Regions from separate parts of the Paenibacillus macerans genome, predicted to be linked through region 2. Evidence: riboswitches for the same ligand, from Rfam matches in the RefSeq annotation. Region 2 holds a riboswitch; each other region holds the start of a gene.

Region 1 (4,409 bases), 1.7 Mb from region 2:
GGACATAAGTTTGCCAAGGGGTATCCAGCGCTCCCTGCCCGGGGTTATAGGTAAAGAAGTACTCGACGGTATCCCCCTGTTTCAGATTATTGACCGCATAGGTATAGTTGCCGTTCCCCGCCCCGGTCATGGCCACGTTCAGCTGTACGCCGTTATTGACCTTGTAGTGCAAGTCGGCGAAGGTTGCGCCGTTTACATAGAACAATAAGTCATCGCCTGTTTTCTTCAGGCCCTTCACCTCATCGCCGATGACGATCGTGGAAGGGGGCGCCGGTTCTTCAGGATTCTGCTGGCCGCCGCCGTTGTCTTTGTAAACACGCACATAATCTACTTGCAACGTTGCCGGGATATCGCCGGGATTCGGAGTCACACCGCCGTCAAAGTTCCCGCCGATCGCCAGATTCATAATCAGGTAGAACGGCTGGTCGAAAGGGGCGTTCGGATTGTTCGGCGCAGCTGCGGAATACCATTGATCCCTGTTAGCTTTAAAGAAGAACTTGCCGTCGACATACCATTTAATGTTGTCCTCTTCCCAGACTACGGAATATACGTGAAAATCATTGGCGATGGTTTGCCCTTCCGGGAAATGATATTCGCCGGAGACATGGGTATTCGCCGGCCATTGTCCGCCAAAGTGGATAGCGCCGCTGGACGTGCCGGGCAACCGTCCTCTCGCTTCCATCACATCAATTTCGCCGGATGCGGCCCACGAACCGTAGACATTATCTTGCGGAAGCATCCAGAAGGCCGGCCAGATGCCATTTCCTGCAGGCAGCTTGGCGCGAAAATCCACTCTGCCGTATTTGAGCGAAAAATGATCTTTGGTATTGATTTTCCCGGAGGAGTATTGTGCATACCGGCTAGGATCCTGCGGGAAGGATTTGGGCTCGTTTAAGGCCCGGATGTTTAACTTTCCGTCCTGGATAAATACATTTTGCGTACTGTTTGTATAGTGCTGCAGTTCCGCATTGCCCCAACCCCAGGTACCGGGATCGTCATTGAGATAGTAACCCAGTTCATAGTTCCATTTGCTCGTATCCAGCTTATTTTCGCTAAATTCATCCTGCCAGATGAGCTCCATGCCCTCAATGGCCGGGTTGCTTGGCGTTCCGACAGAAATATCCTCGCCATCGGTTACATCCGGACGGGGAGCGTTCGGGTTTCCGATAAAGGTGTAGTAGACGAAATTATCACCGACATTTCCGCCCGCCTGCCCGTTTAATGGATAGCCGATGCGGATCTGCAGATCTTCCTGGATGGGCTGGAACCATAGCCCGTAGATGTGGTCGACCCAATACCCCCACTGATTGGCGGCGGACATGTTATTGTAACCGTTGGCGGAGTATACAAATCCGCTCTGACCGGAATCCCCTAAATTGACCCATTGCCCACCCATGTTAATCTGGTATACGAAATTTCCAAGCTCATCGGCTACCGGCGCGTTTCCATCAATCTTAGGCAGCGGCACACCGATCGCACCGCTTTCATTGGCCGTGAAGGTCGTTCCGTCGTAGGGAGTAATGACATAAGAATTTCTTACGGGTTCATTAAAGATAATGGTATAAATGACGTTAACCAAAGAGGTTTTCGATTCTAATTTGACGTTGATCGACTCCGTGACGTTAAACCAGTAGCCGCCGCCTCCATCGGTGAAATGGCCGAAGTTTTTATCGTAGATCCAGCCGCTGGCCGCATTGTTGTCAATATCGATCCATGCACTGCTGTTTACAGGTTTTACGTACACTTTCAAATCATCGGCCACAGCTGCAAAGGGGATTGCCGGATCATTGTTGAAAACCGGATAGGTAAAGCCGGCGCCGCCCGTAGTATCCGCCGTAATTTGCGGCCCTTGTGTAGGCGTCATCGCCGTAATGGTGGTTTTGTTGATGTTTTGAAACACAAGAGTGTAATCCAGCGTAACCCCATTCGCTTTGGAGTACAGTTGAATTTCGGTTGTCGCGGAAAGAGTGAACCAATAACCGTTAAAGCCGCTGTCGCTCCAGTGGCCCCAGTTTTGGTTGTAGACAAAGCTGCCGGCACTGTCAATATCGACCCAACTGCCGCCCACTTTCACATTAACGCCCAAGTCTTGGATCACATCATTCCAGGTGGCGGAGCCTCCATTGAATTTAGGCATCACAAATCCGTAACTGGCTTGTCCAACCCCTGATTTTGTGATGACAGGTCCGTCCGACGCTGAAAAATAATCCATAGAGGTGATAGTGGCCGTTCCCGCTCCTTCAGCGGCCTGAACCGGCGAAGTTGATAGCAGGCTGACGCTGGCCATCATAACTAGCGCCAGGAACAAACTGAAAACTTTTTGCTTCATAAATACCCTCCCTTAATCAATAGTGGATTCTCCTATCCCATACACGGTCAGGAAAATACTAACATTATAGTACATTTTTATTCTATCGAATGTGATCACCGGATGAACAGGTGCTATTTTTTTGGTGGGGTCCTATTTTTTCGGGTGAGTTCGAGTGAGTTCGGGGGAGGAATGATAGTTCGACAAAATTCCAAATTTTCTCTTGATGGTATTCCATATATTTGATATGATAGATTCACAAAAGCTGATCACGATAACGGCAAACTTGTCGAAAGATAAGGACGCAAAGCTACAGGGCCTTCTTGACGAACGTCAATGGCAGCCAGCTACCGAACGAAGATGCTTTTTTGTTTTTTTGGAGAAGATGTATCAGTATCTGTGAAACTCTATTACGAAAATAGCAAACTTGTCGAAAGACAGGGACGCAAAGCCACAGGGCCTTCTTGACGAAACGTCAATGGCAGCCTGGCCGCCGAAGGGAGTTTGCAGTATGCGCAACATTGTGTTCGCTATTGTAGGGCTTTTTGCGTTATTGATGTGGGCTCCGGATGTACAAGCTGCCCCGTCCGAAGATTGGTTGGGTTTGGAGCAGTTGGACCGTGGCGCCGTCGTCATTCGTTATGATGCGGAAGCCGGGGCCAAAACGAAGCTCATGATCGCAAAAGGTAATGACAAATATACCTATGTCCTTTCGCCGGATAAGCGGCAGGAAGTATTTCCGCTCCAGATGGGCAATGGTGAATATAAGGTTACCGTTCTGGAACAAGTCAGCGGTACCAAATACAAAATCGTTCAGGAAGCGGCCGTTACACTTCAACTTGCGGATGACAGCAAAGTGTTTTTGAACTCTGTGCAAAATGTCGATTGGAGCGATAGGGATCAGGCAGCCCAGCTTGCGAAGAAGCTTGCCCAATCCGCTCCGTCCGACGAGAAGAAAGTGCACGCTATTTATGAATATATTGTCGGGACGATCCGGTACGATCATACTCTGGCAGCCAGCGAATTGACGGACTACCTTCCCGATAGCAACCGCACGTTGGCAGGGCGGAAAGGGATGTGTTACGACTATGCCTCCTTGTTCGCTTCCATGTTGCGGAGTATCGGAATTCCGGCCAAGCTTGTTATGGGAACTTCGGAATACGTTGATGTTTACCACGCTTGGAATGAAGTTTATTTGAACGGACAATGGGTAACCATTGATACAACTGTCGATGCGGGCTGGAAGAGCAGTGAGACAGGGGTCAACATGATTAAAGACGCCTCGCGTTATTCCCCGGTGAAATACTATTGATTTTTACGAAATAAACATAGGCTTTGGACGATATGTCCAAGGCTTATTTGGCGTTGTTGAGAAATTGTATAGTATTGGCATATATAATGGCGGAAGCCCATTTGGTTCTGAAGAAAATACAGGCACAATTCATCGTGCGCCAATAAAGATCAGCGGAGGTGATGGACTGAAAATTACCCTATCGACATGTTGTCCGATGGATGCATGGCCCGAATTGCGCACGGAAGGCGGATCGGAACCGAATATAATGAGGGTGATGTAGAGACAGAGGGAGAGATTACGAGGAAAAAGGTTTGTGGAATCGTTGTGGCATTGCTGTTGCTGATGCAGACGCTGTATGGCGCATCCGTTTGGACGGCGAACGCAGCGGCCGGCGTGCAAGAATCAACGGGCAGCGCGCAAGAATCCGTGACGGATAGCGTATATGACCGGCCGGCGCCAGTCGCCAGGCCAGTCGCCAGGCCAGTCGCCAGTGCGGAGAGTATTTTAACCAAAGTCGTGTTAACCGATTTAAACGGTACCGTGATTGATGCGGTGTATAATCCCGATAGCAGTTTGGACGTCGGCGCGGCCGTCAACCTCAGCTATGAATGGGAGCTTCCAAACGGACACGGCTACAAGAATGGAGATACATTCAGCTTCGAGCTGCCGCGGCAGTTTGAAATTTTTACGGATATTGATGCCCCGCTTCTTGCCGATCAAGGGAAAGTCGGCCGGTTTACGGTCGATCTGAACGGGAAAGTTGTGATGACCTTCAATGATTACGTGGAGAGTCATTCCAACATCGCC
Region 2 (4,409 bases):
TGCTCCACCATGATCAAAATCCCGTCTTCCATCGCGGTAATCTCGGTCTTGACCTTATAGCGTTCGTAAAGGCGCAGTACTCCGTAGCACTGCCCGCGCACCATGACCATTTCGTTGCCGTCGGGATCGGTGACCACGCTGCCGGGGGCGGCGCGGAACGATTCCTTGATCGCCGTCGTCGGGATCGTATATCTCGCCTTCCCCACCTTCACGTTCATGCCGTCGATAATCGCCAGCGTCAGCGGAATGCGGATCGTAATCGTCGTTCCTTCGCCTGCCGCGCTGTCCACCGACACATTCCCGCCAACGCTTTCGATATTGCGCATCACGACATCCATGCCGACCCCGCGCCCGCTATACTCGGTAATGACCTCTTTCGTGGAGAAGCCGGGGAGAAAAATCAAGTTGTAAATCTCGCGGTCGCTCATCTCCGATTCGTCCTTGAACAGCATTTGCCGCTCGCGGGCGCGCTGTAAAATTTTCGCTTTGTTCAGCCCCCTGCCGTCGTCGCGCACGATAATGAACACCTCGTTGCCGACGTTTTTCGCTTCAAGGGTCAACGTCGCGGATTCTTCCTTGCCCGCTGCCAGGCGTTCCTCCGGCGTTTCGATGCCGTGGTCGATCGCGTTCCGTACAAGGTGCATGATCGGATCGGAGATGTGCTCGATGATGTTTTTGTCCACTTCCGTATCCTCGCCAAGCAGTTCCAAGCGGACTGATTTATCCTGTTTTCTGCACATATCCCGTACGATGCGGTTCATTTTTTGGAACGTATTAACCAGCGGCACCATGCGGATCGACATCACCTTGTCTTGGATTTCGCCGGTGATCTTCCGCAGATGCCGGGCGGCCTTCTGAAACTGTTCAAGCTCCAGTCCGGCTAATTCCGGGTTTTGCGTGACCATCGATTCGGCGATGACGAGCTCGCCGACCAGGTCCATCAACTCGTCGAGCTTGGCCAAATTCACGCTGATGAAACTGGAATGCTGCGAGGCATTAGCTCTGGCAATATCCTGCGTTTTGGCCTCCGGCGGCTGCGAAGTGCGGGCAGCCGCTCCCGGCACCTGGGAGGGTTCGGCGGCGCCCGGCTCGGAAGGGGAGGCAGGTGCGGCGTCCGTAGAAAGTGCTGCTGCGTGCGCTGCAGAATGTGCCGCCGTAGACTCTCCTGTTCGCGCTTCCGCTTCGGGTATCGGCTGAAGCGTCTCTGCCGCGGCGGCCGTCTCTGCCTCAGGCTCTGCCCGGCTTTGTTCCGGCAAATTGATCATTTCCAAATGCTTTAAGGATGGCGCCTGCGACAGGTAAGCAGCTACCGTGTCCGCGGATTCGCCGTTCCGGAACAGAATTTGGAAGCCCTGCTCTCTTATGAGCGAGGCTGTTTCGGGATTTTCGGCAATGTCCTCGGGCCAGTAGGCGAAATGCTCGGTCATTTCCTGCAGGCTGTGAACGACTTGATATGCCCGAACATTCTCCATGTTGTAATCGTCATCAAAATAAAGAACGGCTTTTAAATGAGCGTCGGAGGGGGAGACCTCACCATCCTGACGTTTGCCGGTTTCGGGGCCTTGAAGAGGGGAAACTGCCGGCCCGGCATGCTGTGCGGCTTTTAGTTCTTCCAAATATCCGGTAATGCTGCTTTTCAGCGAAGATGCGTCCCCGTCGGGAGAATCGCCCTGCCTGATCTTATACAGCTCAAGCTTAATGAAATCGCCGCCCTGCAGCACCAGCTCGGACAACGCCGTGCAATCGGCCAAGCGGGGCTGATGTTCGCGGATAAACGCAAACAGATCTTCCATGATGTGCGACAAAGCCGCGATGTTATCGAAATTCATCATCGTGGAGGAGCCTTTGATCGTGTGCATAATACGGAAAATGTCGTGGATGGCGGCGGACGGAAAAGCGTTAAGCTCTTCGCATTCCAGGATGATCTGTTCCAACTGCTCGAGCAGTTGCGAATTCTCGTGAAGATAGACCTCTAATAACGGATCGCTATTCTCTCGTTCTGCCATAAACTATCTCCCCGTTTTACATAATTCGACATTATTGATGTTTATTCGACAAATTTCAGACATAAAAAAACTCCTTCTTCATGAACCTTCTAGCGAAGAAAGAGAACCCGAAGAAAGAGAACCCGAAGAAAGAGAGGACGCCTATCCAACTATAGAAACCCGGCTGCCGTAGCTGTTGCTGGTACTTTAGGCCCGTGGCTTTGCGTCCTTGTCTTTCGGCAAGTTTGCCCTTCTAGTCTTTGCTATTTTTTAGTTGGTTTCATACTAACACGCCAGAGCAGATTGTGTAAATACTAAAAAACGGTCGATCTGAGCCGTGAGAAAGCCCGATTGACCGGCGGAATATGCAGCCGTTTTTCGAGCCGGAATCACGGCCAGGCCTTAGGTAATCCGACGCAGTTCGGGGCAGTGTTAAGGAACTTCAGTGACAGCTTCAGGTCAGCTTCAGGGCGGATTCAGGGCGGATCAGCGAAGCCACAAACAGCCCCGGCGAAACCTCATTGGATATATCCAATTAAAATGGAAATTCAATCGTAAATTTGGACGCTTGATTGGATACTATCCAAATAGATGAGACTCGGCAAGGTGCAAAATGGGCGGTTTGAGCGAAGTTTATTGGATACTTCCAATGGATACGGCCCATCGCTGCTATACGCAGCCCATGCCGTCAGTCCCACTACGAATATGGCACAGACGGGAATAATTCCCCGCCCGGCAAGCACGGCAACAAGCCGCCGAATAAACTCGGCGGCCTTGCTACGATCTTATCGGCCCTACACTCTAATGCGCGTTTCCGATGGCAATCCACATGACGAAGCCGTAGTGGACATGGCTTTCCTTCAGCCTGGAAATCGTAATGACGGCCGATTCTTGAGTTTGTTCGCTTAGCGTGGCGTAAAAAGCCGAATGGTTCGTCATTGCAACGATAACAAAGTTAGGATTAGCAAACGGCTCTTCAAATTCAATCTTCACTTGCGTTTCGGCCTCATCGCGCTGCAACAAAAACGCCGACATTCCAAACAGCTGTTTGGCCGGCTGATCCAGCAGCGTCTGGACCGGAGTAAAGGCAAGGTGCTCCGCGCCGACCGCGCCGGTTTTCAGGTGGCGCGAGGCAATCGCTTCATCGGCAAGCTGTGCGCTGCCGACCGCCGCGTTTGCAATATGCCCGCTTTGCACCGCTCCCTGCTGCAGATGCTCGCCGCCGACCGACTCCTCGGCCAGAATGTCGGCATCCACAACACCGGCCTGAAGGTGTACCCGATCTATCGACAATGGCTGAATGTCCTCGCCGCCGATCCCTTTTTCCGGCAGCAGCCCGTTTCGCTGCAGTTCGGCCGACAGATGCCAGACATCGATCGACTCGGGACCGATGTGGCGGGATGCGATCGCCGCCTCCTCGATATGTCGGCCTTCCACACTCTCCTTCGCCAGATGCAGTGCCCGCACGGACTCAGGAGCCAAATGAGCGCTCTGCACCGACTCTGCGGCGAGATGCCCGCTTTGCACTGCTCCCCGCTGCAGATGCTCGCCGCCGACCGACTCCGCGGCCAGCACCTCGCCGTCTACGGCTTCAGCCTGCAGATGAACCCGGCCTATCGACAGCGGATGAATATCCTCCCCGTCGATCCCTTCTTCCGGCAGCAGCCCGTTTCGCAGCAGTTCGGCCGACAGATGCCAGACATCGATCGACTCGGGGCCGATGTGGCGGGATGCGATCGCCGCTTCCTCGATATGCCGGCCTTCCACGCTCTCCTTCGCCAGATGCAACGCCCGTACAGACTCAGGGGCCAAATGAGCGCCCTGCACCGACTCTGCGGCTATGTGACGCGATGCGATCGCCGCTTCGCCAATATGCCATCCCTCTACGCTCCCCTGTGCCAGATGCTGCGGCCCTACGGCTTCAGCGGCCAGATGAGCGCCCTGCACCGACTCCGCGGCGAGGTGTTCGCTTTGCACCGCGCCCCGCCGCAGATGCTCGCCGCCAACCGCTCCCTCGGCCAGCACCTCGCCGTCCACGGCTCCGGGCTTAAGCTGTACCCGGCCTATCGACGTCGGATGAATGTCCTCCCCGTCGATCCCTTCTGCCGGCAGCAGCCCGCTTCGCTGCAGTTCGGCCGACAGGTGCGTACTCCCGATCGCTTCGCGCGCAATGTGGCGCGATGCGATCGCCGCTTCCCCAATATGCCGCCCCTCTATGCTAGCCTCGGCCAAATGCTGCGGCCCTACGGCTTCAGGAGCCAGATGAGCGCCCTGCACCGACTCTGCGGCGAGATGTCCGCTTTGCACCGCCTTCCGCTGCAAATGCCCGCTGCCGACCGACTCCGCGGCCAGCACCTCGCCGTCCACGGCTCCGGACTTAAGCTGTGCCCGGCCTATCGACATGGGATGAATATCCTCCCCGTC
Region 3 (4,409 bases), 240 kb from region 2:
GCTCCGTAGTTTAGATTGATTTCAAAGTCTCCGCCCGCGGGGACTTCCAGATACTTCAGCACGAAGTTGGTGAATTCCCCGATATCGCACACATAACGCGTATCCCGCGGCATGACCTTGGACAGCTTCTCCAAAAACAGCCGCAGCGACAAGCCGGTATGATTGAGTTCATAAGGTTCGTTAAGCGGCAGCGGCTTTTTGAAAGCTCCTGGCGCAGGCTGAGCCTGCCGGAGAAGATAGGGGACCGCGTCCTGGAGATCGGCGACCACCGCCGCGTCCGTTTTGAAGACCTTCCCCGGCTCTTTGCCGTCGCGGTCGATATGGATCACTTTGCGTCCGGCCACAAGCGCTTCGTTGAAATTGCAGGTAGAGGCTTCCCCAAGGCTTGTTCCCAAGATGACCAGGCACGAAGCCGGGGAAGCGTTGACGTATTCAAACGCCGCGTCGGTGCTGGAAAACCCGTAATTCCCCAGGTTAAGGGGGAAGTCGGCGGGGATGATTCCTTTTGCCGACGGCGTCGTAATGATGGGCCACTGCAGCCGCTCGCTAAGGCGCATAATCTCTTCGGCTGCGGCGCGCCCGCCGCGTCCGACCATGATGAGTCCATGCTCCGCTTCGTTCAGCAGGGCAGCCGCCCGGTCCAACTCCGCCGGATCGAACGGAATCCGCTGAAGCAGCGCGGGATCCGGGGCGGCGGGAAGGCTGGGGGGCGCTTCCATCCGCTGCACATCGATCGGCACGGAAATATGTACTGGCCCGAAAGGAGGTGTAAGGGCGATCCTTACCGCCTTGTCCAGCTCGGCCATGACTTCCGTTTCGTTCATGACCGTGTTGCTGTATTTGGTGATCGGTCTGACGATATGCTGGGCGTCCATCTCCTGGATGGCACCTTTGCCGATCTGCCACCGGTTTACGTAGCCGGTAATCACGAGCAGCGGAGCTTTGGCCCGCATGGCGTCGGCGATCCCGTTCATCATGTTCGCTACGCCTACCGCCCCGGCGCCGGCGCAAACGGCCAGCTTCCCGGAGGTGCTGGCATATCTCGCCGCCATATAAGCCGCTCCAGCTTCATTTTTCGTAATGATCGGCTTCATATCGACATCGATCAACGCATCGTAAATCGGACCGATGATTCCTGCCGGAATCCCAAAAATACAATCCACTCCGGTTTCCTTCAAATACTTGAGTATGGCTTCGGCTATGTTCATATTCCGGATATCTCCTTATCCTAGTGTTGAAACGCATCTCTGTATTCGTTCACCAGTGCTTCCGCACGTTCGATCTCCTCGGCGGAGAAAAAATGCAGCTTGCCTATCGAGGCGACAACGACAATCCCCTGTACCGCGCCGTCCTGCATGACGGGAATAACCATGATGCTGTCGATCCCGAACAGAAAAAACTCATCGGCCGACCTGGGATCGTTTTTGACGTCCTGGACCACTGCCGCCGTTTGGGGATGGGCCATCAGTTCGCGAAGCAGGCGGTCATGTTCGATATAGACCGGATTTTGCGCATGTACGCTTTTCCACCGCTCCACGCCAAGGTGATCCGTTTTCGTTTTCAACACCGGGTTCAAGCGGCCTTCCCTGATTTCGTGATAGGCGATATCGGCCACGCCGGTCAGGCGTTCCAGCGCTTCAAACAGCAAAGCTAATCGTTCCATGTCCATCCTCCTCGCTTGCTAGATTGAGTATCTGTTTAATAGGGACTTCAGTTTTTCGGCTTCCGTCTCGAGCTGCTTGGAAGATTCGAGCGTTTCTTCCATGGCGGTCAACTGTTCTTCCGAGCAAGCCATGATCTCCTTGGTCCCGGCCAGATTGACCTCGGTAATCTCGAGCGTCTGTCTTACGGAGTCCATGATTTGTTCCGTGCTTGCGCTGATCTGCTGCGTCACCGCGGAAACTTCCTGAACCCGGGTGGACACCTGCTCGGCCAAATGCACGATTTGCTGGAACGAATCGCCGGCGGAGGTAACGAGGACGCTTCCGGTCTCGACCTCGGCCATGACCCGTTTCATCGCTTCGATCGATTGATCGGAGCCTGTGCGGATATGGCCGGCCATCTCGGCGATGTCCTTGGCCGATGCCGCCGATTGCTCGGCAAGCTTGCGGATTTCGCCCGCGACCACTGCGAACCCTTTGCCGTATTCGCCCGCTCTTGCGGCCTCGATAGCCGCGTTTAATGCCAGCAAATTGATTTGACTGGAAATTTCCGAGATCAGCAGAGTGACCTTGTCGATTTCTTCCGTCCGCTCGCCGAGTTGGTTTACGGTTTGCGACGAAGCGACCGTGGTTTCGTAAATTTTGCTCATTTGGTCAACCAGGCGGTCGATGCCTTCATTGCCCGCATTCGCCTGAGCCGCGGCCTCGGTCGCTTCCTCCGCCACACCTTGCGCTGACAGGGCGATGTGCTCCATGCCTTTTCCGACTTCTTCAAGCATCAAATGGTTGTTCCGTGCACTTTCGACGAGCTGCTCGCTACCTTCGGAAATCATTTTGATCGATTCCGTGACCCCTACAACGAGGTCGTTGCAAAACTCCATATTGCCCGTCAAGTCCCGCGACGTATCGGCTACCTTGGCCGACATGTCCTGCATTTGCCCGGCCGCTTCCCTTAATTGGGCGCCGATCAGCTTCAGGTGGCCGGCCAGTTCGCTGAATTCGTCCATCACCTGGACGTCGCCGTCGAAGGCTAAATCGCCTTCCGTCATGGCTTTGGTCCGCTCGGCCATTTTTTGGAACGATTTGTCGAGCAGCCCGGCAATCAGCACGGCCTCCCCCGCGCCGATCAAGGCAAACAGGGCGATCATCAGCGCGGCGGCCCAGACGTTCATCAGTCCAAGCAGACAGAAGATCAGAACGAGCACGATCGCCAGCACCGCAAGCGGTCCGGCAATCAGCAACAACAACTTGCGGGCTAAGCCTTTACCGAAATGGGATAATTTCAAGTTACTTACTCCTTTGCTGTCACTCTAATACCCTTAGCAGCTGCCGTTTTCCGTGTTTCGCCGTTTTAACTTTTTTAGAAGCAGGTCCCCTCCTTCCTTGTCCGAAGCTTCGCCGCGACGTTTTAACCTGGCCCCAAGCCCTAATTGAAACCAAAAAAAGACTTTCGCGAAGAAAGTCCGGCGGCCAACAAGCCATGATTCGGCATAAGGTTGGCATCCCGGCGGTCATGATTCCGTTAAGAATTTTAGATCCGTGGCTTTGCGTCCCTGCCTTTCGGCCAGGTTTGCGATTTACATCCTATTCCTTGTATTTGGTTGTGAATGATGGGAGAGTGAAGTCGCGGCGCTCCCACAGATTAGGAATATATTACTTATATCGGAAAGCGGGCCCTGATATTTCATAAAATTTTCGGCAAATTCAAAAAATTTTCAATAATAGGGGACTATAAGGGGATGACTTTGGCTCTAGAAAAAGAAGGTAAAATATGGGTCTAATAGGAATAATGTACTATATATCCTATTTTAGATTCAAGGTATTGATGGCGACCTATCGCATACGGCTGGGTTCAGTTTTCCTGGAAAGGCTTAGGTGTTCGAAGCAAAATTGGGTTCGCAGAAAATCTAACGGTTGTAATAGCGGCTATTTGACGAAAAAAGCCCTGTTCAAAATTTTAACGGTTGTGAGAAGCGTTATATGCCTGAATCTAAGCAAAATGAGCCGGATTTCAGTGAAATAAGCGCTATGGCAACCGTTACAATTTGAAATCAACGTTTTTTGAGCGAATAGCGGTTGTGGCAACCGTTAGATTAGTTGTGGCTAGAGAATTAATGCAACGCTAGTGCCGAGTAAGGTCGTCCGGTGTCCGTTAGATTCTGAAAGCCGGCGATTTCGCCGAAATAAAGGCGTCTCGGTCCGTCGCCAGGATCCAGCGGGAGAGCTCACCGGGCTTGCTTAAGCGAAAATAAAACCGCCGGACGGTCAAGCTAAACAAGGAGTTAGCCTGCCATCCAGGCGTTAATTAAAGCAGCGCCCCCGCCGTTTGGTCAGCTCCGCTCCAGAATGGTAGCCAGCGTTGTGCGGTCGAGCCCTTTGACGAGCCGGATCAGCAGCTCCTTGGCGGCCGCGTAGTCGTCGGTATGGATGATGGACGACGAGGTGTGGATATAACGCGAGCAGATGCCGATCACGCCCGAAGGCACGCCGATGCCGCTCAAATGAACCGGACCGGCGTCGGTTCCGCCTGTGGATACAAAATATTGGTATTTGATGCGGTGCGTATCGGCCGTGTCCCGGATATACTCGACCAGCCCCCGATGCGTCAGCATCGTCGGGTCGAACACCCGCAGCAAAGCGCCTTCGCCCAGCTTGCCGAAGGCCCGTTTGTCGCCGGTCATATCGTTTGCGGCGCTGGCGTCCAGCGCAAAGAAGATGTCCGGCTGGATCAAATTGGCCGCCGTGCGC
Region 4 (4,409 bases), on a different contig from region 2:
AGCGCATTGTAGCCGTTCCTTATCAAGGCCGCTGGAAGGATATCGGCACATGGAATTCGCTTTCGGAAGAAATGGAGCAGCAGGTCAGCGGGAGCGGTTATGTCTGTCCGGATTCATCCGGCTCCCGGATTGTCAATGAGCTGGATATCCCCGTGGGCGTATGGAGAGTGCCCAACATTGTCGTGGCCGCGGGACCGGACGGTATTCTGGTCACCGACCGGGAAGCGTCGGCCGGCATTAAAGATATGGTGGCTCAAGTCGAAATCACCCCCCGTTTTAAAGAAACCGGGTGGGGCCGGAAGACGGTGTTGACCGCAAGACGCGCGGGCGAAACGGAATCGTTGACCAACCGGGCCGTGATTTCCGCAGGCCGTTTTATCGGTTATCATGAACATGGGCGGCGCAAAGAAATCTGGATCGTGATTGCCGGCGCGGGCGAAGCGTGCATTGACGGCCAAACGTTTCCCGTAGAGGCGGGAAGCGTTGTTGTCGTTGAGCCCGGCATGAAACATGCGCTGTTGGCGTACAGCGATCTGGAGTTGATCGAACTGCAAATCGGCCGAAAAATCGAAGACAGCGACATGATCCGTTATGCCGATCCTTGGATGGCGAAGGAGGGAAAGGGGGAAGAGCAAAACCATGAGGTGCCGGCCAGGCGGTAAAACCGGACAAGCGGTTGGCGAATGAGAGAAAACATGGCTGAGGAACAACAGGACATCGATACGTACTACTTGGAATCATTTCAGGAAGGTATCCTTAAATGCGACACTAGGGGGACGATCGTGTTTATGAACCGCAGGCTCAAAGATTTGTTCGGCTTGGAAGAGATGACGGGGCAGGATATTACGGCTTTTACCAAAGCTATGGATGCGAACATTCAGCAGGAGGACCATAAGCTGACCAAGACCATACAAGCGTTTCGAAAAGGAGAGGTGAACGGAAATCAGGGGAAGTTCCCATATGCCCAAGGACCTAGGCGTTTGTTCTCGTTTTATGTAAGCCCGGTATTGGATACCGCGCAAACGGCGTGTTACGGGTATTTATTGGTATTTCGGGAATGCGGCGAAGAAGAGGCGGCCGATCCGCAGAGACGCGAAATGATCAGCGTGGTCTCCCACGAATTAAGGACACCTCTGACGACGCTGCTGGGCTATGTGGAAATGTTGATGCAGTACGATATTTCCGCGGAGAACAGGCGGCGTTACATGGAAATCATTTTTGCGGAAGGAAACCGGTTGTCCCATCTGCTTGAGGATGTTTTGGACAGTGAGCGGCTGGAATCGGGAGGGTATAACTATCATAAAACTTATGTACCGCTGATTGAACTCATTCACGAAGTGACCGAACGGTGGAATTTGAAATCATCGCATCTTATCGAGGTGGATTCCGAGGTTGAAGACGCTTTCATCTACGCGGACCGGTTTAGAATGTCTCAAGTTTTTGACAATTTAATCAGCAATGCGATTAAATATTCTCCCGGCAAACCATTAGTACTCATCCGAATCGCGGAAGAAGCAGACTATTATATCATCGAGGTTACGGATTACGGAATAGGAATTCCCGCGGAGATGCATGCGCGGCTGTTCGATAAATTTTATCGAGCCGGCAATTCGGGTTCCCGTCAAATTAAGGGCAGCGGCGTGGGCCTTTATATCGTCAAAAAAATTGCAACAGACCACGGGGGGACGATTACGTTAACCTCGGAAGTAGGGCAAGGAAGTACATTCTGCTTGCGTATGCCAAAACCCGTTCATTTGGATTAAGCGTTTCCTATTTTATAGCACAAAAACCCAAAACGGCGCTTGACCAAACGATCATGAGAAACTCCTGCGAAAAGCGCAAAACATAAGGGCAAAAAATGCCGCTATTCCGGCGATATCCGTCAATTTGAGAGAAATAGAGACGATTTATGCCGCTATTGTCTTCAGTCGCAAGGAAACGCCCGCGTTCTGGGCCCTTCACAAGCGAATAAGGAACAAAGATGCCGCTAATGGGGATGAACATGCCCGGCTCCGGATAATAAGCACATAAATTACCGCTATTTTGAAGACCGGCGTTTGGTGCGCTCCAGCAGCCGACTGTCGAATACCTGTTTTCTAGGTTGAGCCTACTTAAATTAATATACATATAAAAAAACAAAAAAAGCCTTCTGTTCGGTAGCTGGCTGCCATCCTTGCGGGAAGGCCCTTTAGCTTTGCGTCGCTGCCTTTCGACAGGTTTGCCGTTTATCGTAGCCGCTTTTTTCACAAAAAACATCGTATCACGATTCCATAAAACATGCAATCCATTTCCTGGTAATCCGGGTGCGCAAAATTTCTCTTGCCACTCTTGGAATATTAAGGTATGATAATACCCTTCTTGCAAAATCGCCTTGACTGAAGTGGACGGGTCTGCCCGTCTATGAGGGGGGACCCCCCCTCTAAATAAGCTTATCGGAGGTGTTTAACCGGATGCTTTATTTCACGCTGGCTTCCAAAGCCTATGCCCGCAATTTGCAGTACCGCGGAGCCCATATGGTGCACAACCTCGCGAGCGCGATGTTCGGATTTATGTATGCGTGCATCTGGATCGGGTTGGGGAAGGACCACCCGCTGGGAGAGTACGGAACGCAGGGAATGGTGAATTATATCGCCTTCACCCAGGCGTGTCTCTGGATCACCAGCTTCATCACGAACGGGCTCGGCATCCCCCAATCCGTCAGGACCGGGCAAATCGCGCTTGATCTGATGCGTCCCGTCCATCTGTTCAGCCATACGATGGCCAGGGAATGGGGACAGATCGCCTACCAGTTCATTTTCAAATCCATCCCGATTTATCTCCTGTATTTCTTCATTTTTTCATTGCAAATTCCAAATCAATGGACCGCCGTGTTGTACACCGTGTTAGGGTTGCTCGGGGCCTCCTATCTGTCGATCTGCATCAATTATTTGATCGGCGTAAGCGCCTTGTGGACGATGGAATCGTCCTGGCTCTATTGGGCCAATAGCGCGCTGATCAATTTGCTTGCCGGATTTTTCATCCCGTTGGAATGGCTGCCCGGACCGCTGGAAAACCTCGCCTGGCTATCGCCTTACCCTTACCTGCTCTATGTTCCCACAACGATTTATCTTGGAAACGGAAGCGGCTCCGCCTTATGGGGAACGCTGCTTTGGTGCGTCCTGATGACTGCTTGCTGCTTGCTGGCAACCCGGCTGCTGCGGCGGAAAGTGGAGGTGCAGGGCGGATGAACGAGAGGAAGGGGCCTGGCGCTGAGAACGGGCAAAAGCCTGGGAGAGGGCGGAAGCCAAAGAACGGGCGGAAGTCTAAGAGCGGGCAGAAGCCTATGAGCGGCATAGACGGCACGCACGAAATGTACGATGACATTAGCGGCAGCGGCGGACGATTTTCGAAGGTCACTGCCGGCCCGGCCCGGTCCGCTGGCGCGAAGCCGATGTCTTGGCTGAACCTGTACCGGCTGCTGATCCGTACGAGCATAAAAAGCCGGATGCAGTACAAATTCAATTTTGTGCTGGGTACGGTGCTGGCCGCGTTGATCCAGATTTCCGAATTTCTGATGATCGCGATCGTTCTGGACAAGTTCGGCGTAATACAGGGCTGGTCGGTTTACGAGATCGGGTATTTGTTTGCGGTGATGACGTTGTCCAGGACGCTGTACCGCACGTTTGCCGAGGAGGTGCACCATCTGGAAAAATACCTGGTCGGCGGAGAGCTCGACCAGCTATTGACGCGGCCGATGCCGGTGCTGCTCGCTTTAATGCCGCAGAACTTCCGGCTGATGCCCGGCGAACTGCTGCAGGGCGGTTTCATCCTGTGCTGGTCGCTCGGCGCGATGACGCATAGCGGACAAGTCGGCTGGATTGCAGTACCGTTTACGCTATTCATTATCGTTACCGGCGCGGTCATTTTGTTTTCTATCGGACTTGCTACGGCTACGCTCGGTTTCTGGACGACCCGCATCAGCGAACTGCAAAACTTCACCGAGGATGCCGCTCAAACGGCGGCGCGATACCCGCTCACCCTGTATCCGAAGTGGATGTCCTCGCTATTTTTGTTCGTGATCCCGGTCGGCTTTGTGAATTATGTACCTTCGCTCTATATTTTACGGGGCGAATGGGGGCCGTGGATCCTTGCGGCGACGGCGGGGGCGGCGGCGGTATGCTTAGCCGCAAGCCTGCGGTTCTGGCTGTTCGGCATCACGAAATATCAAAGCACAGGAAGCTAAGCGCACAGGGAGAGTAAGAACGGAAGGCCGTAAGTACAAGGAAGCTAGTGCGTACGAGTAAGTGAAGGCATGCTGTGTATAAGTCAGTGAAGGCATGCTGCGTAAGGGTAAGCGAAGGCATACAGGACGAAAAGGAGGAGCGGCTTATGATCGAAGCCAGCCATTTATATAAGGAGTTCAAAACACC

Evidence for each region. A riboswitch is a leader RNA that binds a small molecule or an ion and turns the genes downstream of it on or off. The one in region 2 is predicted to bind cyclic di-GMP.
Region 1: another riboswitch for cyclic di-GMP. It lies ahead of DYE26_RS24095 (transglutaminase-like domain-containing protein); the one in region 2 lies ahead of DYE26_RS31745 (chemotaxis protein CheA).
Region 3: another riboswitch for cyclic di-GMP. It lies ahead of DYE26_RS32755 (methyl-accepting chemotaxis protein); the one in region 2 lies ahead of DYE26_RS31745 (chemotaxis protein CheA).
Region 4: another riboswitch for cyclic di-GMP. It lies ahead of DYE26_RS33165 (hypothetical protein); the one in region 2 lies ahead of DYE26_RS31745 (chemotaxis protein CheA).

What each region holds. Positions count from the first base shown of each region.
Region 1 is NZ_UGSI01000002.1:212,528-216,936, forward strand. It holds gene DYE26_RS24090 (glycoside hydrolase family 16 protein) at 1-2,329, opposite strand, end outside; cyclic di-GMP riboswitch class I at 2,578-2,663, shown strand; cyclic di-GMP riboswitch class I at 2,719-2,806, shown strand; gene DYE26_RS24095 (transglutaminase-like domain-containing protein) at 2,820-3,620, shown strand; gene DYE26_RS24100 (collagen binding domain-containing protein) at 3,927-4,409, shown strand, end outside.
Region 2 is NZ_UGSI01000002.1:1,893,495-1,897,903, reverse strand. It holds gene DYE26_RS31745 (chemotaxis protein CheA) at 1-2,006, opposite strand, end outside; cyclic di-GMP riboswitch class I at 2,157-2,245, opposite strand; gene DYE26_RS31740 (WIAG-tail domain) at 2,787-4,409, opposite strand, start outside.
Region 3 is NZ_UGSI01000002.1:2,138,115-2,142,523, forward strand. It holds gene DYE26_RS32745 (thiamine pyrophosphate-binding protein) at 1-1,208, opposite strand, end outside; gene DYE26_RS32750 (GAF domain-containing protein) at 1,229-1,663, opposite strand; gene DYE26_RS32755 (methyl-accepting chemotaxis protein) at 1,682-2,947, opposite strand; cyclic di-GMP riboswitch class I at 3,157-3,246, opposite strand; gene DYE26_RS32760 (M42 family metallopeptidase) at 3,992-4,409, opposite strand, start outside.
Region 4 is NZ_UGSI01000001.1:3,585,423-3,589,831, reverse strand. It holds gene DYE26_RS16180 (sugar phosphate nucleotidyltransferase) at 1-662, shown strand, start outside; gene DYE26_RS16175 (PAS domain-containing sensor histidine kinase) at 696-1,763, shown strand; gene DYE26_RS33165 (hypothetical protein) at 1,771-2,139, opposite strand; cyclic di-GMP riboswitch class I at 2,153-2,233, opposite strand; gene DYE26_RS16170 (ABC transporter permease) at 2,451-3,227, shown strand; gene DYE26_RS16165 (ABC transporter permease) at 3,431-4,222, shown strand; gene DYE26_RS16160 (ABC transporter ATP-binding protein) at 4,369-4,409, shown strand, end outside.